4 regions of the Serratia sp. NA_112.1 genome follow, and region 1 is predicted to be linked to each of the others. Evidence: predicted binding sites of a transcription regulator. Region 1 holds the regulator's gene; each other region holds the start of a gene.

What was found. The regulator PurR, encoded in region 1, represses purine synthesis genes. The targets are predictions, from matches to a motif close to CANGCAAACGTTTGCNTG.
Region 2: the regulator PurR is predicted to act here: its motif matches at 4,236-4,253, upstream of pyrD (quinone-dependent dihydroorotate dehydrogenase).
Region 3: the regulator PurR is predicted to act here: its motif matches at 2,302-2,319, upstream of tusA (sulfurtransferase TusA).
Region 4: the regulator PurR is predicted to act here: its motif matches at 1,631-1,648, upstream of ACUTQ5_RS16445 (NCS2 family permease).

What each region holds. Positions count from the first base shown of each region.
Region 1 is NZ_JBQZFO010000003.1:410,502-417,913, reverse strand. Features, by position in the region: gene rnt (ribonuclease T) at 1-506, shown strand, start outside; gene ACUTQ5_RS09850 (Grx4 family monothiol glutaredoxin) at 577-924, opposite strand; gene ACUTQ5_RS09845 (C40 family peptidase) at 1,339-2,160, shown strand; gene sodB (superoxide dismutase [Fe]) at 2,353-2,931, shown strand; gene cydH (cytochrome bd-I oxidase subunit CydH) at 2,985-3,074, opposite strand; gene purR (HTH-type transcriptional repressor PurR) at 3,398-4,423, shown strand; gene punR (DNA-binding transcriptional activator PunR) at 4,420-5,364, opposite strand; gene punC (purine nucleoside transporter PunC) at 5,488-6,696, shown strand; gene cfa (cyclopropane fatty acyl phospholipid synthase) at 7,037-7,412, shown strand, end outside.
Region 2 is NZ_JBQZFO010000001.1:870,501-877,912, reverse strand. Features, by position in the region: gene rlmKL (bifunctional 23S rRNA (guanine(2069)-N(7))-methyltransferase RlmK/23S rRNA (guanine(2445)-N(2))-methyltransferase RlmL) at 1-1,195, opposite strand, end outside; gene ACUTQ5_RS04200 (YcbX family protein) at 1,299-2,402, shown strand; gene ACUTQ5_RS04195 (cell division protein ZapC) at 2,408-2,956, opposite strand; gene pyrD (quinone-dependent dihydroorotate dehydrogenase) at 3,132-4,142, opposite strand; gene ssuE (NADPH-dependent FMN reductase) at 4,402-4,980, shown strand; gene ACUTQ5_RS04180 (sulfonate ABC transporter substrate-binding protein) at 5,006-5,971, shown strand; gene ssuD (FMNH2-dependent alkanesulfonate monooxygenase) at 5,988-7,136, shown strand; gene ssuC (aliphatic sulfonate ABC transporter permease SsuC) at 7,148-7,412, shown strand, end outside.
Region 3 is NZ_JBQZFO010000009.1:52,321-59,732, reverse strand. Features, by position in the region: gene glpC (anaerobic glycerol-3-phosphate dehydrogenase subunit GlpC) at 1-338, shown strand, start outside; gene ACUTQ5_RS16930 (DcrB family lipoprotein) at 386-949, opposite strand; partial or broken gene ACUTQ5_RS16925 (GNAT family N-acetyltransferase) at 1,030-1,128, opposite strand; gene ACUTQ5_RS16920 (hypothetical protein) at 1,122-1,250, opposite strand; gene ACUTQ5_RS16915 (7-cyano-7-deazaguanine/7-aminomethyl-7-deazaguanine transporter) at 1,254-1,919, opposite strand; gene tusA (sulfurtransferase TusA) at 2,407-2,652, shown strand; gene ACUTQ5_RS16905 (zinc/cadmium/mercury/lead-transporting ATPase) at 2,715-5,030, opposite strand; gene ACUTQ5_RS16900 (serralysin family metalloprotease) at 5,645-7,108, shown strand; gene ACUTQ5_RS16895 (AprI/Inh family metalloprotease inhibitor) at 7,161-7,412, shown strand, end outside.
Region 4 is NZ_JBQZFO010000008.1:144,659-152,070, forward strand. Features, by position in the region: gene ACUTQ5_RS16445 (NCS2 family permease) at 145-1,506, opposite strand; gene ACUTQ5_RS16450 (VOC family protein) at 1,843-2,250, opposite strand; gene ACUTQ5_RS16455 (glutathione S-transferase family protein) at 2,298-2,966, opposite strand; gene ACUTQ5_RS16460 (lipocalin-like domain-containing protein) at 2,963-3,406, opposite strand; gene bhsA (multiple stress resistance protein BhsA) at 3,618-3,878, shown strand; gene ACUTQ5_RS16470 (LysR family transcriptional regulator) at 3,991-4,926, opposite strand; gene ACUTQ5_RS16475 (3-oxoacyl-ACP reductase family protein) at 5,057-5,806, shown strand; gene ACUTQ5_RS16480 (EAL domain-containing response regulator) at 7,013-7,412, shown strand, end outside.

The DNA.
Region 1 (7,412 bases):
AAGACGGCTGGTTGCAGCAGGACGAAACCCTGCACTTTCACGTGGAGCCTTTTGAAGGTGCCAACCTGCAGCCCGAAGCGCTGGCGTTTAACGGCATAGATCCGAGTAATCCCCTGCGCGGTGCGGTCAGTGAGTACGATGCACTGCACGCTATTTTTAAAGCGGTACGCAAGGGCATTAAGGATCGCGGCTGTAACCGGGCGATAATTGTGGCGCATAACGCCAATTTTGATCACAGCTTCTTGATGGCAGCCGCCGAGCGCGCCAGCCTGAAACGCAATCCTTTCCACCCTTTCGCCACCTTTGATACCGCGGCGTTAAGCGGACTGGTGTTGGGACAGACGGTACTGGCCAAAGCCTGCATTGCCGCCGATATTCCCTTCGATAGTGCCCAGGCGCATTCAGCGCTGTATGACACCGAGCAAACCGCTCAGCTGTTCTGCGAGCTGGTTAACCGCTGGAAGCGTCTTGGCGGTTGGCCACTGGCCGCCACTAATACCGACTAAGACAAAAAAATCGGGCGGCCCAGTATTAGCTGGCACCGCCCGATGACTTGCAACAATAAAACCAAGCCGATTATGGCTGCTGGTCTTCCTGCTGTTTGTACTTCTCTGCCGTTTCTTTGATCAGCTGCTGCAATTCACCGCGCTGATACATTTCCATGATGATATCACAGCCGCCGACCAGCTCACCGTCTACCCACAGCTGTGGGAAAGTCGGCCAGTTGGCGTATTTCGGCAACTCGGAACGGATGTCCGGGTTCTGCAGAATATCAACATAAGCAAAGCGTTCGCCACAGGCAGACAGTGCCTGCACGGCTTGCGCCGAGAAACCGCAGTTTGGCAATTTCGGTGAACCTTTCATGTACAGCAGAATTGGGTTCTCAGTGATCTGGTGCTGAATTTTTTCAATCGTCGTCGTCATTATATTGCTTCCTCAAGCCAAATCTCATGGCTACAACATGCATCACACTGGCTATTGTAGCGGCTGGAACAGTTGCAAGAAAACGCCATCTTTTGCAAGGGCATTCCCCCGTTGTCAGTCGCGTCTCACCGGCAAGGCCTTTCCGGTCAAAACATATGCGCAGAATAACATTTTTAATCCGGCCATTTCACTAATATATTTCCTGTCAAAAAACGCCACTTAATAAGTTCCCTGGTGGTCGTTGTTGGTTTTTTATACATCAACGGTTTGATTTTTCGGCAAAAAAAATGCTATTAACGTTTTCTCACAATATGGATTATCATTTATGGGTTCTTCGCTGTTTTATATGGCGAAATTCGGGAATACTGTCACTCATTCGATATCTGTTCCGGGGCCAAGGTTGGTAACGTCGACATGCGTTTAATTCTTACGCTTTTTGTGCTGTTGTTTACACAGCTATTCTTTAATCTGGCGCACGCAGCGCCACAGTCGCGTGTTGCCGCTGAGCAGCGCAAGAGCCACGTAAACGAAGCCCGGCCGGATGACCGCAAGAAAAAGAAAGCGGTTAAAGCCAGCAGCAAAAAAGTGAAAGTCACTACTCCGCAGAAAACCGCCAAGGTCTCCAAAGCCAAAACAGAAAAAGCCGCTAAAAAGATCGTTAGCACAAAATCGAAAAACAAAACTCATAAAATAGCCAAAATTAAAGTGACTCCGCCGAAGAAGGGTTATAAAAAAGGCTATGGCCGCCATCGCAAAACCGGCATGGCAACCGCCAAATTGGTGGGTGACGAAAAGCCGCTGAAGCTCAGCCCGGCACACAAAAAACGCTACCAGCATGCCAAGCAAACCGCGATGGCCAAGCTGATGGATCAAATGGGTAAACCTTATCGCTGGGGGGGCACCTCGCCAAGAACCGGCTTTGATTGCAGCGGCCTGATTTATTACGCCTATAAAGACATCGTTAAAATTAAAATGCCGCGTACTGCCAACGAGATGTATCACCTGCGTGACGCAGCGCCAATCAAGAAGAGTGAACTGGAAAGTGGCGACCTGGTGTTCTTCCGCATTAACAACCGCGGTGTGGCTGACCATGTTGGGGTTTATCTGGGCAACGGTAAATTCATTCAGTCACCGCGTACCGGTGAAGAAATCCGCATCAGCCAACTCGACAACGACTACTGGCAAAACCACTACATCGGCGCACGCCGGGTTGTCACGCCAAAAACCATTCGATAATCTCTTTTGCGGCTGGCGCTGTCAGCCGCTCTCCCCTAATAGTTCCCGCAAACCTCATTGTTGTATTCAATCCCTTACCCGTTCCCCTGTATTTCATCGCGAAAATTGCTAATCTAAATACCCACAATAAAAACAGGTCAATCTATCGCCCATTGTTACGTCGGTGGACTGGCACTGTACAAGGAGAAAGCAATGTCGTTTGAACTTCCTGCATTACCTTATGAAAAAAACGCCCTCGAACCGCACATTTCCGCAGAAACCCTGGAATACCATTATGGCAAGCATCACAACGCCTACGTGGTGAACCTGAACAATCTGCTGAAAGGCAGTAAGTTTGAAGGGTTGTCCCTGGAAGAAATCGTTAAGGCCTCTGACGGCGGCATCTTCAACAATGCAGCCCAGATATGGAACCACACTTTCTATTGGCACTGTCTGTCGCCACAGGGCGGCGGTGAGCCTGAAGGTAAACTGGCTGAGGCAATAAATCAGGCATTTGGTTCTTTCGCCGCCTTTAAGCAGCAATTCAGCGACGCCGCAGTGAAAAACTTTGGCGCAGGCTGGACCTGGCTGGTGAAAACGCCAGAGAGTTCGCTGGCTATTGTTAACACCTCGAACGCGGCGACACCGCTGACCGGTGATGATAAACCACTGCTGACCGTCGACGTTTGGGAACACGCTTACTACATCGATTACCGCAACGCGCGACCTGCCTACCTGGAAAATTTCTGGTCACTGGTTAACTGGGCATTTGTGGAAAAGAACCTGGCGTAACGCGGGGAAAAACAATCAGGCGCAGCGAGCTGCGCCTGTTTTACTTGAGGGGATCAGTTCAAAGCAGCGGTGAAGCTGAAAGCAATAATCACGGCCAGCGCACAAACGGTGGTGAACAGTGACATTTTCAGATCGGTATCCATTACAACTCCTTTTCAGATTGGGTTGCCCAAGGGTAAAAGGCACACAATTAATGCGTCAAACCATTTTCACACAGTTAAACAATAAAATCTTGTTATCATTTCCCGGTTTATTATACCGATTACCTCTTCCACTTTGGCTCAATATGGGACAAAATTCGCAGTTCACAACTGTGTACCGGCAAAATGCCCCTCCTGACCAAGCGCTGACGACTTCAACACACTAAAAACTCAGTTTTCGCTTCTTTGGAGAAGGATCTACGCAGGCAAACGATTAACATCATACTTACATACTGCAACATGTGAGTTCAGGAGTCATTCTTTACATGGCAACGATTAAAGATGTGGCCAAACGCGCTGGCGTTTCCACCACCACCGTTTCGCACGTCATCAATAAGACTCGTTTCGTCGCCGAAGAGACTAAAGCGGCCGTTGGCGCTGCGATTAAAGAGCTGCATTACTCACCCAGCGCCGTAGCGCGCAGCCTGAAGGTCAATCACACCAAATCGATTGGCCTGCTGGCCACCTCCAGCGAAGCCCCCTACTTTGCCGAAGTAATCGAGGCGGTAGAAAACAGCTGCTACAGCAAAGGCTATACGCTGATTTTGTGCAACTCGCACAACAATCTGGACAAACAGCGGGCCTATCTGGCGATGCTGGCACAAAAACGTGTCGATGGCCTGCTGGTAATGTGTTCGGAATATCCAGACCAACTGCTGGGTATGCTGGAAGACTATCGCAATATTCCAATGGTCGTCATGGACTGGGGCGCAGCCCGCGGTGATTTTACCGATAGCATTATTGATAACGCCTTCGAAGGCGGCTATCTGGCCGGGCGTTATCTGATTGAACGCGGTCACCGCGATATCGGTGCCATTCCAGGCCAACTGTCGCGCAATACCGGTGGCGGCCGCCATCAGGGTTTTTTAAAAGCCATGGAAGAAGCCAATATCGAAGTACGCGACGAGTGGATTGTTCAGGGCGACTTTGAGCCGGAATCCGGTTACAAGGCCATGCACCAGATCTTGTCGCAGAAGCATCGGCCGACCGCGGTATTCTGCGGCGGCGACATCATGGCGATGGGCGCGATCTGCGCCGCCGACGAACTTGGGCTGCGGGTGCCACAAGACATTTCGGTAATTGGCTACGATAACGTGCGTAACGCCCGCTATTTCACCCCGGCGCTGACCACCATTCATCAACCCAAAGAGCGTTTGGGTGAGATGGCGTTCACCATGTTGCTGGACCGTATAATCAGCAAGCGCGAAGAGTCGCAGGTGATTGAAGTGCATCCAAAGCTGATTGAGCGCCGTTCGGTCGCTGACGGCCCATTCATCGATTACCGCCGCTAATTGCTATCGCCGGAAGCCGCTGTGGCTTCCGGCACCACTTCGCTTAGCCATTCCTGATTCAGCGTTTCACTGTCCCCCAGGTAATCCAACAGCCAGGCCATCGCCGGTGATGGCCTATTCTGCTGCCAGGTCAGGCAACAGGGGCTGGCCGGAAACGGCTGCTGCAGCTGCAACGCTACCAGTTCCCCACGCTGCACCAATGGCAAGGCCTGATGCGCCGGCATCATGCCAACGCATAGGCCGGCACACAGACAGTCCAGCGCCGAGGCCCAGTCCGGCACCACCAGCCGCCGTTGGTTATCCAGTGTCCAGGTGACCCGCTTGGGCAGATTACGCGAGGTATCTTCCAGACACAGGGACGGGAAAGGCCGCAGTTGATCATCATTCAACAGGCCGTCCAACGCCGCCAGCGGATGTTGCGGACTGACCACACACAGCCAGCGCATGTCGCCCATATCGCGAAAGGCAAAGCCGCCGCCGACCGGCACCGCACGCGTCGCCCCAATCGCCATATCAGCACGTCCGTCCACCAGCGCATCCCAGACGCCGTTAAACACTTCCAGTTGAACCAAAAGTTCTACGTCGGGAAAATGGCGATAAAAATCCAGCACCAGTTGGCGACAACGCTGGGGTTTAACAATGATGTCTACCGCAATTTTTAGTTGACCACGCCAACCGTTAGCCACCTGCTGGCACTGGCGGCGAGTGTCGAGCATTTTTTTGATGACACTGCGCGCTTCCTGCACAAATACCACGCCGGCCGGGGTCAGTTCCACGTCACGATGCCGCCGTTCAAACAGCGGAACTGCCAGCCATTGTTCCAATTGCCGCACGGTATAACTGACCGCCGAGGGCACTCGGTGCAGTTCCTGCGCCGCTGCGCTGAAACTACCTGTGCGGGCGACCGCATCTACCACATCGAGAGAATATTCAGACCACACAATCTTGCCTTCAATTTTTTTAACAGCACTTCGCAAATATTACCGTTTCACAAGCAGAGATCCAGCCGGATACACTTGCCGGCGCTAAAAACCTGCGACATTAAAATATTAACGAGAAATACCATGAGAAATTCCTTTGGTTTTATGTTCTACCTTGCCGGCCTGAGTATGCTGGGTTACCTGGCCACCGACATGTACCTGCCCGCCTTTGGTGTAATGCAGCAAGATCTGCAAATTTCCGCCGGGGCGATCAGTGCCAGCCTCAGTATCTTCCTGGCCGGCTTTGCCTTTGCTCAACTGCTATGGGGTCCGCTTTCCGACCGTCTTGGCCGTAAACCGGTATTGCTGATTGGCCTGGCGCTATTTGCGCTGGGATGCCTGGGCATGCTGTGGGTACAAAATGCCGTTCAACTGTGGTCACTGCGGTTTATCCAGGCGATTGGCGTCTGTTCCGCCGCCGTCACTTGGCAGGCACTGGTGATCGACCGCTACCGTGAAGGCAAGGCAAACCGCGTATTCGCCACCATTATGCCGCTGGTAGCCCTCTCACCGGCTCTGGCGCCACTGGTCGGTGCCTGGCTACTGAACCACATGGGCTGGCGTGCCATTTTCGCCGTGCTGCTGGGCATTACCGTCATTCTCTTGCTACCGACTCTGCTGTTGAAAGAAAACGCCAAATCTTTGCCTTCCGCAGAAAATAAAAACGCCCTGACCTTCTGGCAACTACTGAAATCTCCGGTATTCAGCGGCAGCGTTATCATCTTTGCCGCCTGCTCCGCCGGCTTCTTCGCCTGGCTGACCGGTTCACCCTTTATTCTTGGCGATATGGGGTACAGCCCAAATGATATCGGCCTGAGTTATGTGCCACAGACCCTGGCCTTCCTGTTAGGGGGTTATGGCTGCCGCACCGCGTTAAATCGCATTAATGGCAACACCTTACTGCCGTGGCTGCTGGTAGCTTATGGCATCAGTATGGTGACGTTATATCTGGTTGCCACGCTGACCGAACCCACGCTTACCACGCTGCTGCTCCCGTTCTGCGTGATGGCGCTGGCCAACGGTGCCACCTACCCAATCGTAGTGGCAAATGCGTTAACCCCGTTCCCGGCAGGCACAGGCAAAGCCGCAGCGCTGCAAAATACCCTGCAGTTGGGCCTGTGTTTTGTCGCCAGCATGCTGGTATCGGCCTTTATCAGCCAGCCGTTGTTGGCAACGGTGACGGTGATGGTTTCTATGGTAGTATTAGCCGCATTGGGCTATATGCTGCAACGGGGAAAAGTGATGGATGAACAGCAGGCGACGCGGCAGGAACATGCTAACTCAGCGTCATAATTGTATGTATTAATAATCACTTAAACAATATTTTTGCCGAGTGCGATTTACAGTTGAGTAAGCGTCTCGGCAAGCCTATACTCAAAACGACCTTTTAAAATAACACCTTTATAATTTCTTTATCACAAATTGCTGTTGTGTACGCGAATGGCGTCACACTTTTTTAAGGATTGTCTTTCCAGCGTTTCTTGCGCAGGAACCTTCTTAAAATTTTCCTCTGTTCATAGTCGGATATCAGGCACCACGGAACTTTTTGCCGTAGATAAACGTATGCACCCGCAGAATTTGTCTAAGCTATTTTTTGGCGGGTCATAAGTCAGAAGAAAGTGATGGAGAAGCTATGAGTTCATCGTGTATAGAAGATGTGAGCATCCAGGACAACCAATGGTATCGCATCGCTAATGAAATGCTCAGCATGGCCGGTATTGAAATAAACGGCTCACGCCCTTTCGATATTCAGGTTAAAAATCCCGATTTTTTTAAACGCGTGCTGCAGGAAGGTTCTCTTGGCCTGGGCGAAAGCTATATGGACGGCTGGTGGGAATGTGAACGGCTGGATATATTCTTTCAACACGTGGTCCGTGCCGGGCTGGAAAAGAAACTCCCCCGCCATTTAAAAGATACCCTGCGTATTGCCGCCGCGCGACTCACCAATTTGCAATCGAAGAAACGCGCCTGGATAGTCGGTAAAGAACATTACGATCTGGGGAACGATC
Region 2 (7,412 bases), on a different contig from region 1:
GACGGTTGGCAAAATCTTCCGCCACCTGCACGCCACCGGCACCCAATGGGTTTTCTGCCAGTTGGTAATTTTTCTGCACGCAGTCCAACGGACCATTTTTGGCCTTGAACTGACGCTCGGCACGCAGTTGCAGACAGCTCAACAGCTCCGGTGAGGCGCTGAACAGTGACAACTGCCAGCCACCAAAAGCGCTTTTCATGATACGACCCAGCATATTATGCAAGGCAATCAACGCCGGTTCGCTTTCCAGACGTTCACCGTACGGCGGGTTGCAGACCACAGTACCCGTAGGGCCTTCCGGCAGCGGGTTGGTCAGTTTGGCTACGTCGTTGACGTTAAAGGTAATCAGTTCGGCGACACCGGCACGACGGGCGTTGCCACGAGCCATTTCAATCACCCGGCGATCGATATCAGAGCCGAAGAAACGCGAGGTGGTTTCCTGCAGGCCACGACGAGCACGTACCTGCGCTTCGGTGATCACTTCACGCCACAGATCGACGTTGTGACCATTCCAAGCGGTAAAGCCCCAGTGTTGACGATGCAGGCCAGGTGCGCGATCGGAAGCAATCATCGCCGCCTCGATCAGCAAGGTGCCCGAGCCACACATGGGATCCAACATCGGCGTGCCTGGCTGCCAGCCGGAACGCTGCACAATCGCCGCTGCCAGGCTTTCTTTCAGCGGTGCCTGACCGGTCAGGTCACGATAGCCACGCTGGTGCAGGCCTTCACCGCTCAAATCAAGCGCTACGCTGGCCATATCGCGCTGCAGGAACACATTGACGCGAATGTCCGGCTGCTGCTTCGCCACCGTCGGGCGCTGTTCAATTTTGCGGGTAAAACTGTCGACAATGGCGTCTTTGACCTTCAGTGCGCCATATTGGCTGTTGCGGATCTCTTCGTTAACGCCACTGAAGTGAACGGCGAAAGTTTTATCCACACCAAAAATGCTCGTCCAGTCGATCGCCTGTACGCCCAGGTACAAATCCAGATCGCTGTGTACGCGGAATTCATTCAACGGCAGCAAAATACGTGAGGCCAAACGGCTCCACAGCAAGCTTTGGTACAGAAGACGATCGTCACCCTGAAAATGTACCCCACCCTGTACCACTTTACAGGCGTGAGCGCCCAGCGCTTCGAGTTCGCTTTTTAACAGTTCTTCCAGTCCACGCGCCGTGCTGGCAAACAGAGAGTTCATATCGTACTTATCACCAAAAAGAAAATTGTTGCGCATTATAGCTAATCCAGACCGCTTGTCATAAAGTTGCTCCCTTCTATTTACTAATCGCGCGGAGACAAGGGTGATTACGCTAGCCAAACTTTACGTTCATCCGGTTAAATCGCTTCGGGGTTTGCAGCTTTCTCACGCCCAGGTTTCCAGTAGTGGCCTGGCTTTCGATCGCACTTTTATGATCACCGAGCCGGATGGCACCTTTATTACTGCGCGGCAATATCCGCAGATGGTGTTATTCACTCCGGCACTGCTGGCAGACGGCCTGTTCCTGACTGCACCGGACGGAGAAAGTGCCGCTATCCGCTTTAGCGATTTCGCCGCCGAAGCGCAACCGACCGAAGTCTGGGGCAACCATTTCACTGCCCTGATCGCACCGCAGGCGATTAATAGCTGGCTGAGTGGCTATTTCCAGCGTGAAGTGCAATTGCGTTGGCTTGGCCCGGAGCTGACCCGCCGCGTTAAAAAACACCCGGAAATCCCGCTGTCCTTCGCCGACGGTTATCCCTACCTGTTAATTAACCAAGCCTCGTTCAACGACCTGCAACAGCGCTGCCCCGGCAGCATCAAGCTGGAACAGTTTCGTCCGAATCTGGTGGTGACCGGCGCTGGCGCCTGGGCAGAAGATGGCTGGCAGGTGATCCGCGTCGGTGACGTGATGTTTGACCTGGTGAAACCTTGCAGCCGCTGCGTGCTGACCACCGTCAGTACTGAACGTGGACGCAAACATCCGAGTGGTGAACCGCTGAGTACCTTGCAAAAATTCCGCACCGCCGATAATGGCGATGTCGATTTTGGCCAGAATATGGTGGCGCGCAACACCGGCATTATCCGCGTTGGCGATGCAGTTGAAGTGTTATCCACCAAGCCGCCACGCCCTTATGGCGCAGGTAAAGTGGTAGAAAGCGTGCAGGCACCACAGGACAGTACGCAGAGCGTCACTATTGACTACGCGGGAACAGTGTTTACCGGCAACAATCAGCAGATATTACTGGAGCAGTTGGAACAGCAAGGGCTTCGCGTGCCTTATTCATGCCGTGCGGGAATTTGCGGAAGCTGTCGTATTACTTTGGTCAATGGCGAAGTGGCACCGCTGAAGAAAAGTGCGGTGGCCAACAATGGCACCATTCTTTGCTGCAGCTGTATTCCCAAAAGCGATCTGACGCTGGCGTAATTGCCTTACATCGCCCTGTCGTAAGCCGGGGCTGAGGCTTCATCTTGCGCGCAAGGTTTAAGGCGATCGTGCATCACTTTGATGGCATCGCCCAGCACCATGGTACGGCCGGCCAGTGAAAGCTGATTTTGAGCCAGCAGGCACAGGCTGGCGTTATCGCCGGCTTCCACCACTAGCAAGCGGGCTTCAATGCCGCTTTCCATCACTTTTACCGCCGCCAGTTCGCCGTTCTTCGGCTGCAACGGATAATGCTGCTGAGAAAAATGCCAGCTCTTCGGCATCAGCGGTTTCAGGAAGCGATAAGCCACCAGGGCATTTAATACCAGTTCAGCACGCTGCTCATGGCTAAGCTTTATCTGTTTGCACTGCTCTTCATAATTAAAATAAAGTGCAGCGTCATCGACACAGAAAGAGCATTCATCGAAGGCATCCGGGGTTAACATTTTGGCAGGGAAACGCGAGCGAAAGATCATCCCATTAGCTAAATCCAGCATTAGCCGATCGTGTTCAGCGTCAAAATACCAACGCCAATTATCGTCAGGTTTTATCTTCATCTCTTATCCTTCTCGCTGCCCATGCCACGCAATATTTACCCTAAAAGGTGATTTTATCACCATTAAAGTCGCTTAAACATCGGATAATTCCGCGAACGATATTTATGCTAGTGAACAAAATATAGACGAGCCGGGGGAAGAAATAAACCCCCGGCGGAAAATGAAAGGAAAAATATTAGATGTAGTTAACGATATCTTTAATCAGGCGCGGACCTTTGAAGATAAATCCGGAATAAATTTGTACCAGCGAAGCCCCTGCAGCCATTTTTTCCCGCGCCGCCATCAGGGAATCAATTCCGCCAACGCCGATAATCGGCAAGCGGCCTTGCAGCTCCAGTGACAGACGGCGGATCACTTCGGTGCTGCTCGCCTGCAGCGGACGACCACTCAGGCCCCCCATTTGCTCACAATAATTCAGCCCCTGGATCAATTTACGATCCAGCGTGGTATTGGTCGCGATCACGCCATCTATATTATGGCGTACCAGGCTGTCGGCTATTTGGATCAATTCCTCTTCAGAAAGATCCGGCGCGATCTTTACTGCCACCGGCACATATTTGTGATGACGTTCATGTAATTCCTGCTGCTTATTTTTAATCGCGGCCAGAAGATCGTCCAAAGCTTCGCCATACTGTAGGGATCGTAATCCTGGGGTATTAGGTGACGAAATGTTAATCGCGATATAACCGGCATACGGATAAACCTTATCCATACAGATTAGATAATCGTCTTTTCCTTGCTCAACCGGGGTGTCTTTATTCTTGCCGATATTAATCCCAAGAATGCCGCCGAAATGGGATTTCTTAACGTTTTCAACCAGATTATCCACGCCCTGGTTATTAAAGCCCATGCGATTGATCAGGCCTTCGGCTTCTACAATGCGGAACAGACGCGGTTTGTCGTTGCCCGACTGTGGGCGCGGCGTTACGGTGCCGACTTCGACAAAACCAAAGCCCATGGCACCAAACGCATCGATACACTCGCCGTCTTTATCCAGACCGGCGGCCAAGCCCAATGGGTTTTTAAAAGAGAGCCCCATGCAGCTTACCGGCTTGGTCGGCACAGACTGACGAATAAGGAATTCTAACGGGGTGCCGGTGACACGGCGAAGCTGTTGAAAAGTCAATTCATGCGCACGCTCGGGATCGAGCTGGAACAACGCTTTTCTGATGAGGGGGTAGTACATGTACTCTCCTGATTTCCCGGTTGCAAACCGGGGGCGTATTATCCGGTATCCCCTGACCAATTGGAATTGATTAAAAGCAAAAAAAACGTTTTTTACGCAATCGTTTTCCCCCGCATAGGCTCAAACCGCCGCCAATCCGCATTTGCGCATAACAAAATCGAAAAATGAGATTTAAGTAACCCACCTTATTGCTGATAGGTTTAAAACACTTCTTGAAAATTTTCTGATCAAACCTAACTTTTAGTTATAAGGAGTGGTAATGCGCGTTATATCACTGGCTGGCAGTCCACGCATCCCATCACGCTCGGCAGCACTGCTTTCTCTAAGTAAAAACTGGTTGCAGCAGCAAGGCGTGGAGGTGATCTCCTACACCCTTCACGATTTTGATGCCGAAGACTTGCTGTATGCCAATTTTAACAGCCCGGCGATCAAAGCCTTTACCGAGCAACTGGCACAGGCAGATGGCCTGCTGGTCTCGACACCGGTGTATAAGGCTTCGTTTTCCGGGGCGCTGAAGCCCCTGCTGGATCTGCTGCCGGAGCGTGCGCTGGACCACAAGGTAGTATTACCGCTAGCCACCGGCGGCTCCATTGGCCATATGTTGGCGGTGGACTATGCCCTCAAGCCGGTTCTGGCGGCGCTGAAAGCGCAGGAAGTGCTGCACGGGGTATTTGCCGATAACAGTCAGGTGGTGCTGGACGGCGAAGAAGTCACCCTGGCCGAGAATCTGGCTGCCCGGCTGGAAGAAGCCCTGGAAAGCTTTTATCTGGCATTGGGCCGCCGCAAGCCGCCAAGAGCCAAGCTCTCACCCTCTCTGTTTGCCCGCCAAACCGCCTGACGGCGCAGTATATAAGGAAATAAACATGAAACGACTTTCTTCACTGGGCCGTTGGCTTGGCACCAGCGCATTGGCGGGCATCATCTCGTTGGCATGGATCAATTCCGCCAGCGCACAGGATCCGGCGCAGTTTCGTATTGGCTACCAAAAAGGATCGGTCAGTTTGGTCCTGGCAAAAAACCACCGGCTGTTGGAACAGCGTTTTCCCAACACCAAAATCAGTTGGATCGAATTCCCCGCTGGCCCGCAGATGCTTGAAGCGCTGAACGTCGGCAGTATCGATCTGGGCAGTACCGGTGATATCCCGCCGATCTTCGCCCAGGCTGCCGGAGCAGACCTGCTGTATGTTGGCGTAGAGCCGCCAAAACCCAAGGCAGAAGTGATCTTGGTTCCGGAGAACAGCCCGATCAAAACCGTCGCAGAGCTAAAGGGCCACAAGGTGGCCTTCCAGAAAGGCTCCAGCTCACACAATTTGCTGCTGCGCTCATTGCAAAAAGCCGGGCTGAAGTTCACCGATATTCAGCCAGTCTATCTGACCCCGGCCGATGCCCGCGCCGCCTTCCAGCAGGGCAATGTCGATGCCTGGACGATTTGGGATCCCTACTACTCCGCGGCCTTGTTGCAGGGCGGCGTACGGGTACTGGGTGACGGTACCGACCTGAATCAAACCGGCTCCTTCTATCTGGCGGTGCGAACTTATACCGAGGCCAACGGGCCGTTTATTCAACAGGTGCTCGATACGCTGACCCAGGCCGATGCGCTGACCCTGAGCGATCGCGCACAAAGCATCACGCTGCTGGCTAATGCCATGGGCCTGCCGGAGAAAGTGATTTCGACCTATTTGGATCACCGTCCGCCCACCGCCATCAAACCGCTGGACGCACACACCATCACCGCTCAGCAGCAAACCGCCGATCTGTTTTATGCCAACCATCTGGTGCCGGTGAAAGTTGATATTTCGCAACGCATCTGGCACCCAAGCGCACAATAATTTAGGAGAACTGACGATGAGCCTGAACGTATTTTGGTTTTTACCCACCCACGGTGACGGTCACTATCTTGGCAGCACGGAAGGTGCCCGCTGCGTCGATTACGGCTATTTACAGCAAATTGCCCAAGCTGCCGATCGATTGGGTTTTGGTGGCGTACTGATCCCTACCGGCCGCTCATGTGAAGACTCCTGGCTAGTGGCCGCCTCGCTGATACCGGTAACCCAACGACTGAAATTTCTGGTCGCCCTGCGCCCCGGCATTATTTCGCCCACTCTGGCGGCTCGCCAGGCAGCGACGCTGGATCGTTTTTCCAACGGCCGGGCATTGTTTAATCTGGTCACCGGTGGCGATCCTGATGAATTGGCGGCGGAAGGCCTGCACCTGAATCACGAAGAACGCTACGAGGCCTCGGCGGAGTTCACCCATATCTGGCGCAAGGTGCTGGAAGGAGAAACCGTCGACTTTAACGGTAAACATATTCAGGTAAAGGGCGCAAAACTGCTGTACCCGCCAGTGCAACAACCGCGCCCACCGCTCTACTTTGGCGGTTCCTCCGCCGCGGCACAGGATCTTGCAGCCGATCAGGTTGAAATGTATCTCACCTGGGGCGAGCCGCCGGCGCAGGTAAAAGAAAAAATTGCCGAGGTACGTGCCAGGGCCGCAGCCAAAGGTCGCCAGGTGCGTTTCGGTATCCGCCTGCACGTCATCGTGCGCGAAACCACCGAGGAAGCTTGGCGAGCTGCCGACCGGCTGATTGCCAATCTGGATGAAAAGACCATCGCCGATGCCCAGCAGGCCTTCGCCCGGTTTGATTCCGTAGGGCAACAACGGATGGCGGCATTGCACGGCGGCAAAAAAGACAATCTGGAGATCAGTCCCAATCTGTGGGCTGGGGTAGGTTTGGTACGCGGCGGTGCCGGTACCGCGCTGGTTGGCGATGGCCCGACGGTGGCAGCGCGTATGCAGGAATACGCCGATTTGGGCATCGACACCTTTATATTGTCCGGCTACCCGCATCTGGAAGAAGCCTATCGCGTTGGCGAGCTGCTGTTTCCGCATCTTGATCTGGTGAAAACCCAGGCGCCCGCGTCACACCAACCGGCCAAAGCACAGGGCGAAGTGGTGGCCAATATTTATATTCCACAAAAAGCATCGCAAAGCTGAGGAGCCGCACTATGGCAAACGGCACACAACGAATCTTGCACCGCTTGGCCCCCTGGGCATTGCCGGTAGCGCTGGTGGCAGTCTGGCAAATATCCGTGGAAGCGGGCTGGCTGTCGAACCGCATTCTGCCGGCGCCGAGCGCCGTAGTGACCGCTTTCTGGACCCTGAGCAAGAGCGGCGAGCTGTGGCAACACCTGACCATCAGCAGTTGGCGCGCGTTGATCGGTTTTAGCATTGGCGGCAGCATCGGGCTGGCGCTGGGCTTTATCACCGGCC
Region 3 (7,412 bases), on a different contig from region 1:
CGCTGAAGCACACGCCGTTGCGGGTGGCTTATCATACGCCATGCCATATGGAAAAAATGGGCTGGACCGCCTATACGCTGGAGCTGTTACGGCAGATACCGGGGTTGGAACTGGTGGTGCTGGATTCGCAGTGCTGCGGTATTGCCGGCACCTATGGTTTTAAATCGGAGAACTATGAGACTTCGCAGGGGATTGGGGCGTCGCTGTTCCGCCAGATAGAGGAGAGCGGGGTCGATTTGGTGGTGACGGACTGCGAAACCTGCAAATGGCAAATCGAGATGTCGACCAGCAAGCGCTGCGAACATCCGATCACCCTGCTGGCGCAGGCATTGGCTTGAGGGCGCAGCAGTGTGAACTGCGCCCTATAGGCTGAGTCAGTAAAAGTTTACTTTTTCAGTTTCAGCGTGTTGATGATGCCTTCGGCCTCGCTCTGCGCCTGCTGCTGGTTATCCGCCGGCAGCGTCACCTGAATAGTCAGCATGTTGTTGTCCAGCGTGCCGATCAGGATAGAGGAGTAGGCTTTCTCACCGCCGCTGGTGATGATGCTGTCCAACTGACGTAGCGGAACACCGTTAACGTCTATGGCTTTGTTGGTGATCACCTGCAGGTTGGCGTCGCGTGAGCGCTGGGTATCTTCCAGACGCTTGCTCAGGGTTTCCAGGCTGTCGGCAGTCTTGTCGCCGAGGATCACGATCAGCGCGCGCTGGCCGGTACTGTCGGCGTAAACGTGCATGTTGTTCGCCTGATTACCCAGCTTGCCGCTTTGGTCCGCCATGCCCGCTGGCAGGGTGAACGCCAGCTTGCCATCCAGCAAGCTTACCTGTTGCCCGGCTGGGGCGCTGGCTGCGGCATCTCCTGCCGATGCCTTGGTGTCTTTGGTGTCGCCGTCACAGGCCGTCAGGCCAAGCACTAACAGGCTGATACCCATCAATTTTGCTACTTTACGCATTGGGCTTCCTTCTTCCTTTCAGGTAGGGGGTCTCTCACGTATCGCAACCTATTCAAGGTTGAAATGCAAGGCAGATGTTGTCACAAGGTTTTTTCAAGTAATAGCCGATAATCAGCCACTTCGCCTTTCTTTTCCAGTTGAACAATCCGAGAGTGATGGCTGATGAGCATCATCAGCAGCACTGCAGGTTGTCGAATTTGAGGGTTTGTTGGTACAGGCGGTGAATTTCTTCGAGGGTGGCGTGGCGGATGTTGATGGTCATGGCGGCCTCCGGATGGGTGCAGGCCGCCAATAATAACACGGGTCAGCCTGGTTGCAGGCTGCCGTCGTCCTGGCGTGCGGCAATGCGCTTAAGCAGCATATTCAGCAGTACGCCGTACATCGGCAGGAAGAACAACAGGCAGATCAGCACCTTGAAGCTGTAATCCACCAGCGCGATTTCAACCCAGTTGTTAGCCATAAAGGCGTCGCTACTCTTGTAGAACGCAATAAAGAAGAACGACAGGGTATCGCTGATATTGCCGAGGAACATGGCGGCTGCAGGAGCCACCCACCAGGCGCTGCGCTGACGCAGACGATTGAAAACGTGGACGTCGAGGATCTGACCGAGCACATAAGCCATAAAGCTGGCGACGGCGATACGGGCGACAAACAGATTAAAGCTGCCCAGTGCGGCAAAGCCCTGCCATTCGCCCTGATAGGTCACGGTGGAGATCACGTACGAAATGAACAACGCCGGTACCATCACCAAAAGAATAATGCGTCGTGCCAGCGGAGCGCCAAAAATACGCACCGTCAGATCGGTCGCCAGGAAGATAAACGGAAAGGTGAAAGCTCCCCAGGTGGTATGAAAGCCGAAAATGGACATCGGCAACTGCACCAGGTAGTTACTGGAGGTAATGATGACAATATGGAATAGCGATAGCCAGACCAACGCGGTCAGGCGCTGCCGAGCAGTAAACGAATACATGTTGTAGCCTTTTTAATAATGGGGTGAGGGAACCCAAAATGTCTTGTCTACGCCGCGAAATAAGCGTCGCGGCCGCATGATACGCGTTTGCGCAACCAATGCAATGGTTAGGCTGTGTCTCCCTATGAAACGTGAGGGCCGCTGGAGGTCAAATCACAGTGCAGCAAGGCGTGAGTCGCGAGGTTTGGTGGGCCAAATAAGCGGCGAATAACGCAGCAGCACTGTGATTTGGCCCCAGCCTGAAAGGTCACGCCCCCAACAACCGTTCTCTGTGTTGTCAGGTTTGCCCATAGGCCCCACTATGGGCTGCACCCTCTGCCGTGATAACGGCAGTTGGGGGCAGTGACGGCACCACATTTCATAGGGAGACGCAGCCTCTTTTAACGCAAACGTTAACGCATCTTGCGCAGAAAAACTACTGGCGTAAACTATGCGCCAATGAGATGTGGCGAGCGTTCGCCGATCGTTTTCGACCGAGAAAAATTGCATGACTGACTTATTTGCCCAAGCCGACCAGACGCTTGATGCGATGGGGCTGCGTTGTCCTGAACCGGTAATGATGGTGCGCAAAACCGTGCGCCATATGGATAACGGTGAAACTCTGCTGATCATCGCCGACGATCCGGCGACTACCCGCGACATTCCGGGGTTCTGCCGCTTTATGGAACATACGTTGGTGGCGCAGGAAACCGACACCGCGCCTTACCGTTACTTACTCCGCAAGGGCGTCTAAACGCGGTACTGGCGTTATCTCACCCCAGGGTACCGATTCGGCTCCCTGGGGCATTTGATAACCTAAGCGCGCTTTTTCAGCAGCCGCAGGGCGTTGGCGGTGACCAGTGCGGTAGCACCGGAGTCAGCCAGCACCGCCAGCCACAGCCCGGTCAGGCCCAGCAGGGTGGTGATCAGAAATACTCCTTTCAGCCCCAACGCAATGGTGATGTTCTGCCGAATATTGGTGTGTGTCGCGCGTGATATGCGGATCATTTCCGCCACGCCAACCAGCCGGTTGTGGGTCAGTGCTGCGTCGGCGGTTTCCAGCGCTACGTCGGTGCCGCTGCCCATCGCGATACCAATGCTGGAGGCTTTCATCGCCGGTGCATCATTGATACCGTCGCCGATCATTGCCGTTGGGCGCAGTTCACTCAGTTCGGTTACCGCCTTCACTTTATCTTCCGGCAGCAGCCCGGCGCGGTAATCCAACCCCAGCTCAGTGGCAATCGCCGCCGCTGCACGCGGGTTATCACCGGTTAGCATGACCCCGTTGATCCCCAGCGCTTTCAGTTCGGCAATCGCCAGTTTGGCATCGCTACGCAGCGTGTCGCGCAGCGCCAACAGGCCAATCGGGGCACCGTCTTCCAGCACCACCACCGCCGTTTTACCGGCGTTTTCCAGACGTTCTACCTGATTGGCACCTTGCTGACTGAGCAGGCCTGCAGCTAACTTGGCCGGCGCACTGATCAGGAAGGTTTTTCCGTCGATAACACCCTCTACCCCAACGCCCGCCAGGGCGCGGCGGCCCTGTGCCAGTGGCAGAGGGACGCCATACTGCTCGGCCCGGTTGATAATCGCTTGCGCCAGTGGGTGATGGGAACCGGCCTCTACGGCGGCGGCGAGGGTCAGCAATTGTTGTTCGCTGATGCCGTTGAGCGGCAGTACATCGGTCACCGTCGGTTTACCTTCCGTCAGCGTACCGGTTTTATCAAAGGCGATAGTTTGCACTTGACCCAATTGTTCCAGCGCCGCACCACCTTTGATCAACGCCCCGCGACGGGTGGCGGCTGCAAGCCCGGAAGTGATCGCTGCCGGGGTAGAGATCACCAGGGCACAAGGACAACCGATCAACAGCAGGGTCAGACCGCGATAAATCCAGGTATCCCAAGGTTGTGAATACAGCAACGGCGGCACCAGGATCACCGCGATGGCCAACAACATGATGGCTGGGGTGTAGTAACGGCTGAAACGGTCAAGGAAGCGTTCGATCGGCGCACGGCGCTCTTCGGCTTCTTCAATCAGTTGCAAGATACGGTCGATGGCGTTTTTGCCCGGCTCGGAAACCACCTTCATCTGCGCGGCTTGATCGACCGACAAACTGCCTGCGGCAACTTTCTGGCCCTGCTGACGCTCGACCGGCACCGACTCGCCGGTCAGGGCGCTTTCGTCGAAGCTGGCAAACGGATTGAGCAGTTCGGCATCGGCCGGCAGGCGGCCACCGGGGGCGATTTCAATCACATCACCGGGGCGCAGGCTGGCGACCGGTACGCGCTTGCGCTCCGTTCCCTGCAGCAGCAGGGCATCTTCCGGCACCAGCTCCATCAGCGCCTTCACGCCACGGCGTGCACGGTTGGCCGCGTAGGACTCCAGCACCTCGCCGACCATAAACAGCAGCAGCACCATCGCCGCCTCGGCGGTGGCACCGATAAACAGCGCGCCAATGGCTGCCACGCTCATCAGGGTTTCGATGGCAAACGGCGTGCCGGAGCGGATCAGGCGTACTGCTTTGGTGGCAACCGGAGCCAGACCCACCAGCGTAGTGGCGATAAAGGAAATACGGCTCAGTTCAGGGTCGACCATGCTGAGCGCCCAACTGACGATCATCAGCGTGGTGAGCAGCAGCAGTGGCCCAAACTCGCCGAGGCGCGATGTTTTTGGCTGCTCGGCTTGGGTGGACTGGGTGCCGAGCAGGGTAAAACCGGCTTGTTTCACCGCGTCCTGAATACGCAGGCTGATATCGGATTGCGCATCGACCACCAGTTTTTCCGTGGCGAACAACACGCGAGCGTTGTCGACGCCCGGGAGCGCGGTTACCGCATTCTCAATTTTTTTGGCACAGCTTGGGCAATCCATGCCGGTGACTTTCCAACTGTAGCGCTGGCTGCCGGAGAGAGGGGCGGCGGCTAGCCTGTCGCTTTCCTCATCCGGATCCTCGTGATCGTCAGCGCTGCACCCGCCGGCACCATGATCGTGCGTATGGGCATGATCGGCATGGCTGTCGGCGTTTTGTTTTGCACTGCTGCAACCGTGCTGGGTTTTGCTGTGGCTGTGGTTGCAACCGCAGCTGCCTTCCGCGTGGTGATGTTCCTGATGATTATGGTTTTCATGGTTGGTCATAGCGTCCCCCTCCGGGCCGTTAATGAAGTTCATTGGGCAGACTCTACACCCTGGAGCCAACTCCAGAGTCAAGCAGTGGATGAGAATAATTACTAACTGTGAGGCAGGCGCTATCGCGGGTGGCGCAAGGCCGTTAGACGAGAAAATAAATGGCTATTCCCTTAGAAACTTAAAAGTCCCGTCGGCTAATAATAAAGAGTTATTAATATATAACTCTTTAGCTAAATTTAACTTTTAGGGGGCTAAATGCCAGCACGATCCGCTTGTATCTGTAGGCCGCATTTTTGTTGAAGTTTGTTGCTAACTTGTGACTTTCAGGTTTCATTTAGATTGTAATTATCGCCAAAAACCAGCATAACTCTCCTTCGTTATGAAAATATATAGATGATTATTTTATGTGCAGTTTTGCGCACCTGCCTATAATTGGAATCGATTACCGTTTATAGAGGTAATCTTATTTGCTGATATATATGCATTAATTCTATCTAACACACTGCCGGTAACGGCGCATAAGTCCCTGCCCGTTAGCTGGCGGATCGTTCTCCGTGGCTGGCAGGCAGGTTATGTCTATCTGACTGATTGATAACGATCAGCTAATGAGTGGAATCGAACCAATGCAATCTACTAAAAAGGCAATTGAAGTTACTGAATCAAGTCTCGCAACTACTGGCTCCGGCTACAATGCTGTAGACGATCTGCTGCATTATCACGAGCGTGGCAACGGGATTCAGGTTAATGGCAAGGACTCATTTTCTAACGAACAAGCTGGGCTGTTTATTACCCGTGAGAACCAAACCTGGAATGGTTATAAAGTTTTTGGCCAGCCGGCTAAATTAACTTTCTCATTCCCGGACTATAAGTTCTCTTCCACCAACGTCGCCGGCGATACCGGGCTGAGCAAGTTCAGCGCGGAACAGCAACAGCAGGCCAAACTGTCGCTGCAATCCTGGTCTGACGTGGCCAATCTTACCTTCACTGAAGTTGCCGCCGGCCAAAAGGCCAATATCACCTTCGGCAACTATAGTCAGGATCGTCCTGGCCATTATGACTATGGTACGCAGGCCTACGCTTTTCTGCCGAATACTATCTATCAGGGCCAGGATCTGGGTGGCCAGACCTGGTACAACGTCAACCAGTCCAACATCAAACATCCGGCCAGTGAAGACTATGGCCGCCAGACGTTTACCCACGAGATTGGCCATGCGCTCGGCCTGAGCCACCCAGGTGAATACAACGCCGGGGAAGGCAACCCAACCTACAATGACGTTACCTATGCCGAAGATACCCGCGAGTTCAGCCTGATGAGCTACTGGAGTGAAACCAACACCGGTGGTGACAACGGTGGGCACTACGCGGCAGCACCATTGCTGGATGACATTGCTGCCATTCAGCATCTGTATGGCGCCAACCTGTCTACCCGCACCGGTGACACAGTGTATGGCTTCAACTCCAATACCGGTCGTGACTTCCTCAGCACCACCAGCAACTCGCAGAAAGTGATCTTTGCAGCATGGGATGCGGGCGGTAACGACACCTTCGATTTCTCTGGTTACACCGCCAACCAGCGTATCAACCTGAACGAGAAGTCCTTCTCCGATGTCGGCGGGCTGAAAGGCAACGTGTCTATCGCGGCGGGTGTGACCATTGAGAACGCCATCGGCGGTTCGGGTAATGACGTGCTTGTTGGCAACGCAGCCAACAACGTGCTGAAGGGCGGCGTGGGCAACGACGTACTGTTCGGTGGCGGCGGGGTGGATGAGCTGTGGGGCGGTGCAGGCAAGGATATCTTTGTCTTTTCAGCGGTCAGCGATTCTACGCCGGGCGCTTCCGACGTGATCAAGGATTTCCAGAAAGGCACTGATAAAATCGATCTGTCGTTCTTTAATCAGGGCAAGCAGAGCGGTGACCAAATTCACTTCGTCGATCATTTCAGCGGCTCTGTGGGTGAAGCGTTACTGACTTATGATGCTTCGAATAATGTCAGCGATTTGGCGCTGAATATCGGTGGCCATCAGGCACCGGACTTCCTGGTGAAGATCGTGGGTCAGGTAGACGTCACCACTGATTTCATCGTGTAACAGTGAAGGTAACGCCCGGCGCATTCTGGCCGGGCTTTATGCGGGAGCCGATATGAAGGGCAGCTTGGCATGCGCCGCCATAATGGCGGGAAATATGATGGTAACGGGGGCAGCTATGGCCAGCAGTTTGGTTCTTCCTTCCGCGCAGTCTCTGGCGGGTCAATGGCAAGTTGCCGATGCGCAGCAGCAATGCCAGATTGAATTTTTGGCCAGCGAACAGAGGGCAACCAACGGCTATCAATTGATTGATCGGCAAAATTGCCTGAAAAAAGTTTTAACGGCTGAGGTGGTCGGCTGGCGCCCG
Region 4 (7,412 bases), on a different contig from region 1:
TATACCCCGATAGTAGATCACTTTTTTTACAGCGATTAAAGCTTGTTGTACCTTTCAAAACGCAGCACAGAAAGAAGAAGACTTTTCTGAAGGGGAAGAAGGTCAGGCTTTCCCCCACCCAACGGGTGGGGGAAACACAGCGGATTAAATCGCCCAACCGCCGGCATAGAACGCCACCAGCGCCACCGCGATCAGCACGGTGCCGATATTCAGTTTGCGCCATTCACCGGAGCAAATGCGGCCAATCACCAGCGAGCTGAAGCCCAGCATGATACCGGTGACGATATTGCAGGTCAGCACGATAAACACCGCGCACAGCAGGCCGGACATGGCGTCGACAAAGTCGTTGAAGTCCAGCTTGGTGACGTTGCTCAACATCAGCAGGCCGACGTACATCAGCGCCGGTGCAGTAGCGTAAATCGGCACCAGATAAGACAGCGGCGACAAGAACAGGATCAGCAGGAACAGCAGGCCGACCACGGTTGCGGTCAGGCCGGTTTTACCGCCCGCCGCGGTGCCCGCTGCGGATTCGATATAGACCGCCGCCGGGGCCGCGCCCACCAGGCCGGAGAAAATGCTGCTCAAGGAATCCGAGGTCAGCGCCTTGCCGCCGTTGATGATCTGCCCGTCCTTATCCAGCAGGTTGGCCTGGCCGGCCACCGCGCGAATGGTGCCGGTAGCGTCAAACACCGCCGTCATCACCAACGCCAAGACGCTCGGCAAGACTACCGGCTGCAAGGCCCCCATAATATCCAGACTGAAAATCAGCGAATTGCCGTTAGCGTCCGCCAGGCTTGGCATGGCGAACAGTCCCTGATACTTCACTGCCGGGTCAAACACCAGACCAATCACCGAAATGGCGATAATCACCAGCAGGATACCGCCAGGAACGCGCAGCTTTTCCAAACCGAAAATCACCGCCAGCCCGAGCAGTGTCATCACTACCGGGAATGAGGTGAAGGCGCCCAATGCTACCGGCAGGCCGTCCAGCGGGTTCTTCACCACCAGGCCCACGCCATTAGCGGCAATCAGCAACAGGAACAGACCAATACCGATACCGGTGCCGTGTGCCACGCCCATCGGCAGATTGCGCAGGATCCAGGCGCGGATACCTGTGACCGAGATAATGGTAAAGAGCACGCCCATCAGGAATACCGCCCCCAGCGCCACCGGAATGCTGATCTGCTGACCCAGCACCAGGCTAAAGGCGGTAAAGGCGGTCAATGAGATCGCGCAGCCGATAGCCATCGGCAAATTAGCCCACAGCCCCATCAGCAACGAACCCAGACCGGCAACCAGACAGGTGGCGACAAACACCGCCGTTGGCGGGAAACCCGCCTTGCCCAGCATACTCGGCACCACAATCACCGAGTAAACCATCGCCAGGAAGGTGGTTAACCCTGCCACCACTTCCTGCCGCACGCTGCTGCCACGCGCAGAAATATTAAAATAACCATCAAGCCCGCCTTTTGGTTTAACGGCGTTGTTCGCTTGAGAATTCGACATGTTGCTGTCCCCTGTGTTTCATTGCCAGCCCGTTGCAAGGCTTGTTATTCCGCCCACACCTGTTTGGTAGGGTATCGTTTGCTTTTCGGCCTTTCAGTCACGTCGCCAACTGGCGGCGCTTATTAAGGCAAACGATTAACTCTCATGGCGTGAAGCGGGTGCTTTATGGTGGTTTATTCAAGGCAAACGATTATCCAGCCTTCCATACCCTCCGATCAACCAAAGATCGCGGTAATTCATGCAGAAAAGTAGTGGGCCCATCATTATCGAAAATATGAAATTTGTCACATAGGGAAATCTGATGGGAAAGCCCCCCGATCGGAGGGCAAAAAAGGGTCACTGGGACTGTGCGGCCTTTTCATCCATGTACATCAGTTCCCAGATATGACCGTCCAAATCCTGGAAGCCGTGACCGTACATAAAACCGTAATCTTGCGGCTGATTATAGGTATTACCGCCGGCAGCGATCGCCTTGCGCACCAGTGCATCCACCGCAGCCCGATCGGGCTGCGACAGACACAGCAAAACCTCGGTCGATTTTTTGGCATCTACAATCGGATTCGGGGTGAACATTTTGAATTTGTCGTGGGTCAGCAACATCACATAAATACTGCCGCTAACCACCATGCAAGCGGCGGTATCGTCGGTAAACCGGGGATTAAAGCTGAAACCCAGTTCGGTGAAAAATGTCATGGATGCGGGCAGATTGCCCACCGGCAGGTTAACAAAGATTTGCGTAGCCATGGGCTACCTCCGATGAAGAGTGACCTCATCGAGTATAGCCCATCGCCTCAGTTCAGCAGGTCATAAGGCCCACCCTGCTCCAGCGCCCGCTGGTAGGCCGGACGCGTATGAATGCGCTGTAGATAACCGCGCAGCTTGGGGCAACCGTCCAGTGCACCGCGTGCCGCCATCGCCTCCAGCGGGAAACTCATCTGGATATCCGCCGCGCTGAATTCATTGCCGACAAACCAGGTACTTTTGCTCAGGTGCTGTTCCAGATAATCACAGTGTGGCGCGATCTGTTTGTCCAGATATTCACGCTGCACGCCTTTGCCAATCGCCCCCGCCACCGGCCGCAGCAACCAGGGGATCGGCGGTTGGCCCAATCGGCTAAACACCAGCTTCATCACCAGTAATGGCATTAGTGATCCCTCGGCATAATGCAGCCAATACCGGTACTGCTGACGGGCGTGGTAGTCGGTGGGAATAAACTGCCCCTGCGCGTCGTACGCTTCCTGCAGGTACTCAATAATGGCACCGGACTCCGCCAACGTCAGATCGCCATCGACAATCACCGGCGACTTGCCCAACGGATGAATTTTCTTTAATTCCGGCGGTGCCAGCATAGTTTGCGGATCGCGCTGGTAGCGCTGCACCTGGTAGGGCACTGTCAACTCTTCCAAAAACCACAGGATGCGCTGCGAACGCGAGTTATTCAGATGGTGAACAATGATCATGAGGGCGCTCCTATCCGTTGCCATACCAATTCGCCGATTTGCACACCGTTGCCAAGCTGCAGCGGTACCGTACGCAGTTGGAGACGATCGCCGGAAAAATGATAAAAGCGCACCTGCCGGCTACCGATCCAATTGGGGAACGAACTGCCTTCAACCTGATGCACTATCCGCTGGTCGCTCTCATCCACCTGATAGCGCCCAAAATAACAAATCATCTTGATAAAGGCGGCGTGGGTTTCCTGGTCGGTGCCCTGCGCCAGATCGTCGGCGGCAAAGCGTGGCCGGGTAGCACTATAGAGCTGCGCCGCCATGGTGCCATTGGGCTCGTAGTTAAGGCGACCCAGCACCTGCTCGCCCAGCGGGTGATTGACCCTGCCGTCCTCCCCTTTGAAGACAGAAGACACCAATGACCAGCTGCCGATAAACGCGTTGACTGACATATCATTTACTCCTCTAAGGTTCCTGCTTACTCAAAGGGTAGTGGCGATTTTTCCAGCACGCCAGCACAAACCGCACCGCTCAAAAATAAATCAATTTATTTGATAGAGATTATCAAAACACTCCAATTTCCTATTCAGCCGAGCCAGCCTATTATCTACAACATCGAGAGACAACAAGCTCTCACCTAAAAAACGCCCTGAGGATTGAATCATGGAAAACATCAAAATTTTTGCTAATGCTCTGCTGCTGACTACCGCCTCTTTCGCCAGCGTTGCTGCCGATCAGCCAACCAGCCAACCTGCCGCCGACACCCAGAAAATCGGTGTGGTGTCCGTTAGCGGTGCCTCTAACCTGAGCGCACTGGAAACTGAACTGGCCAACAAAGCCGCCGCATCAGGCGCCAGCTCTTACCGCATCATCTCCGCCGGTGGTCAGAACAAACTGTACGGCACCGCAGAAATCTTCAACTGATCGTCAGACAGTAAGCTGACGAAAGAATGAAGCCCCGCAAGGGGCTCAGACTGATGACAAACCTCATTCCTGCCCAGAGCGAGTAGAGGCCGATAAACAAAAATCCGGAAAATCAATTTATTGATTTTCGGCTGCTCACAACAAAGCGAGCGGCCAGCTTCTGCAGGCGAAATTGTTCGGTAATGAAATCGACAAATACCCGGGTTTTAGTGGGTAGAAATTTGGTGGTGGCGAAATACAGGTGCACGCTACCGCGATCGACATACCAGCCTGGTAATACTCGCACCAGGCGACCGCTCTCCAGATAAGGTAACGCGTTCGGCATGCTGATCAACGCAATACCTAACCCCATTTCCGCCGCCCGTGCCGCCGCTTCCGGCTCGTTTACCCTCATTTTTATCGCCATGCTCGGCGCTCGCTGCTCGTTATCCGCATTGCGCAGCGGCAGGTTGCGGACTCGCCCGGTTTGCGGTGAGCGAATAAAAATGCCCGCATGACTCACCAACTGTTCCGGCTGCTGGAGCGACGGGTATTGTTGCAAATACTGCGGCGAAGCCACCAGCACGCCGTGTGCCGGTGCCAGTTCGCGGGCGATCATCCCCTGCGTCAGTTCGATACCCCCACCCATTGCCGCATCGAAATGCTCGCCAATTAAATCCACCTGACGATTATCAAAATGCCAGTCTGGAATAATCGACGGATAACGAGCCAGAAAGTCCGGCAACATCGGCAGCACAAAATGCAGGCCAAAAGCGGTACCCATGCTGACCTTTAAAGTCCCCCCCGCGACCCCACCACTGCTACTCAAACTTTTCAATGCGCACTGGATCGACAGCAAACCGCCGCTGACCTCCTGTAAAAAACGTTCGCCCTCTTCGGTCAACGTCAATTTACGCGTATTGCGCTGGAATAACCGCACGCCCACCAACGACTCCAGTTTGGTGACATTCTTTCCCACCGCCGCTGAACTGATCCCCAACTTGCGGCCGGCGGCGGAAAAACTGCCGCTCTCTGCGCTGCTGACAAAACATTCCAGGTGGCCGAGCATGATTTTTCTCCGACGATTTCAAACCCCTGGTTTAAGCTGATTACAGCTCTTTATGGATAGCTACCGATCTGCGTTTCTCCGATACTGAACCAATAGCGTTATTAACCCAATCCCACTCTGGAGAAACATCATGTCCGCAACTCTCTCTCTACAAGGCAAAGTCGCATTCATTCAGGGCGGTTCACGCGGCATCGGTGCCGCCATCGCCAAACGCCTGGCGCGTGAAGGCGCCGCCGTAGCTTTCACTTACGTCTCTTCCGCCGGTAAAGCTGATGCACTCGTCAGTGAAATCACCGCTGCCGGCGGCAAGGCGCTGGCTATCAAGGCCGACAGTGCCGATGCAACAGCGCTGCAGCAGGCGGTGCGCCAGGCAGTCAATAGCCTGGGCAATCTGGATATTTTGGTGAACAACGCCGGTGTGCTGGCAATGGGCAGCACCGAAGAACTGCCGCTGGAAGATCTGGACCGCACGCTGGCGGTAAACGTCCGCAGCGTGTTTGTCGCCAGCCAAGAAGCCGCCCGCCATATGAATGACGGCGGTCGCATCATCAATATTGGCAGCACCAACGCCGAACGCGTGCCATTTGCCGGCGGCGCGGTATATGCGATGAGTAAAACTGCGCTGGTCGGCCTGACCAAAGGTATGGCACGCGATCTCGGCCCACGCGGCATTACCGTCAACAACGTGCAGCCCGGCCCGGTAGATACCGATATGAACCCGGCCGACAGCGATTTCGCCGAGCAGTTGAAAGCGATGATGGCGATCAGTCGTTACGGCAAGGACGAAGAGATCGCCAGCTTCGTCACCTATCTGGTTGGCCCTGAGGCGGGTTATATCACCGGAGCCAGCCTGAGTATCGACGGCGGCTTCTCGGCTTAATTTCAACGATCATGTTTAAGCTATCGACACGTTATTAATACGTGTCGATTTGCTGTGCACAAAAAAAAGCCCCTTTTCGGGGCTTTAGGTTGCTGACAAAGCAGGAAAAAGCGTGGTTTTTCCTGCTTTGTGGTGAGCAGCCGAAAATCAATAAATTGATTTTCCGGATTTTTATTTATCGGCCTCTACTCGCTCTGGGCAGGAGTGAGGTTTGTCATCTGTCTGAAGCCCCTTTCGGGGCTTTTTCATCGGCTTTAGACAACCCGATATCAGAACGGTAGTTCACATAAGAACCGCTTAAAAAAATAAAATTTCTCTATAGCCCTTACACCACGAGGGGCACAGCGAAATTGGTAAGCGCAGAATACTGTAAAACGTAAAGAACGACACGGCATCCTCGGTCGAACGGTGCCACTTACGCTTATCTGACAAATCGCTGTAAAGATCACGCTTTACGTTTTTTCCCGCAGATGGCTGGTCAATTCAGAAATAAACCATGATTTCGACTTTGTGTAATGCTAAGTTTTCGCGTAACGGACGGTACGTTACGCAAAAAATCAGTGTTATCTCAGCAGTGTTCATCACCCTTTCCGCCGCTACCAAAGTCGACCTAACATAACTGTCCGCTAGGAGTCAGAAACGGCCCCGCTCGCAAATTAGCCAGCTTCCTGATCCTTTTCGATAGGCAAATCTCTCCGTCCTACTGCGGCAGAGCGGGTATTGCACATCTATGCCATGGTGACTTTTAATTGGGACTCAGAGGCGTAATGCCTGATAAGAGCTAGCCTGTGTATCACGATCTCGGAGTTAGCATATGTCTAATACGCAGGAAGACCTGGAATATAACGAGCAAACACGCCCAATCACCTTTTTTGAAATCTGGGGCCCCTGGCGAGAGTCAGTTATCGAACAACATCGTTTTTATGTCGACCAAGGCAAAAATAAGCTGCTTGCTCAATTCAATAACTGTGATGTCGTGATGGCAACGGTGCTCGTGTGCGTGAGGTGGTCCAACCGCAGGCCACCTTACTGATTGTTGAGTTTCTGGCGCGGTAACGAAGGTTGCCTTTGGGAAATTTCCTACATGCCGGAAGGACGTTTCTCTAAGGGCGCAGGACAGTTAGTCGGCTAAATTCTACCCATTAAAAATGGGCAGGTTGAAGAGATGGTTGAGGGGTGTGTGTTCTCGTCATAGAAAGTCATGCATTGCAACGCAGTGTATTGGTCAAAGGGTTGTTGAATCTGCAGGTGGCGTGTGTTCTTTCGGCAGAAAATGCAATGCAGGCCGTGGATCATATCTTCTGTCAGGAAGTGATCGACATAATCTTTTTTGACTTGGGTGACGGCTCGATCAATAACCTTGATTTTCTGAGCGTCGTCAGAGAGCAGGGTAACGTCCGGACACTGGTGGTGTATAGCGAACTGCCATTGGCCTTGCGGCGTTCGGTCGAGAAGATGAGCACGTTGTCTTCTACCCGTTTACTAGGCGTATTGGATAAACCCTTTCAACTGAAAGCGTTGCAAAAGATCCTGTGTGATTTCAAATCGCTGGATTGTTCTGCAGTGGGGCAGCCTCTGGCCGCGCTTGGGTTGATCCCTCACCCAC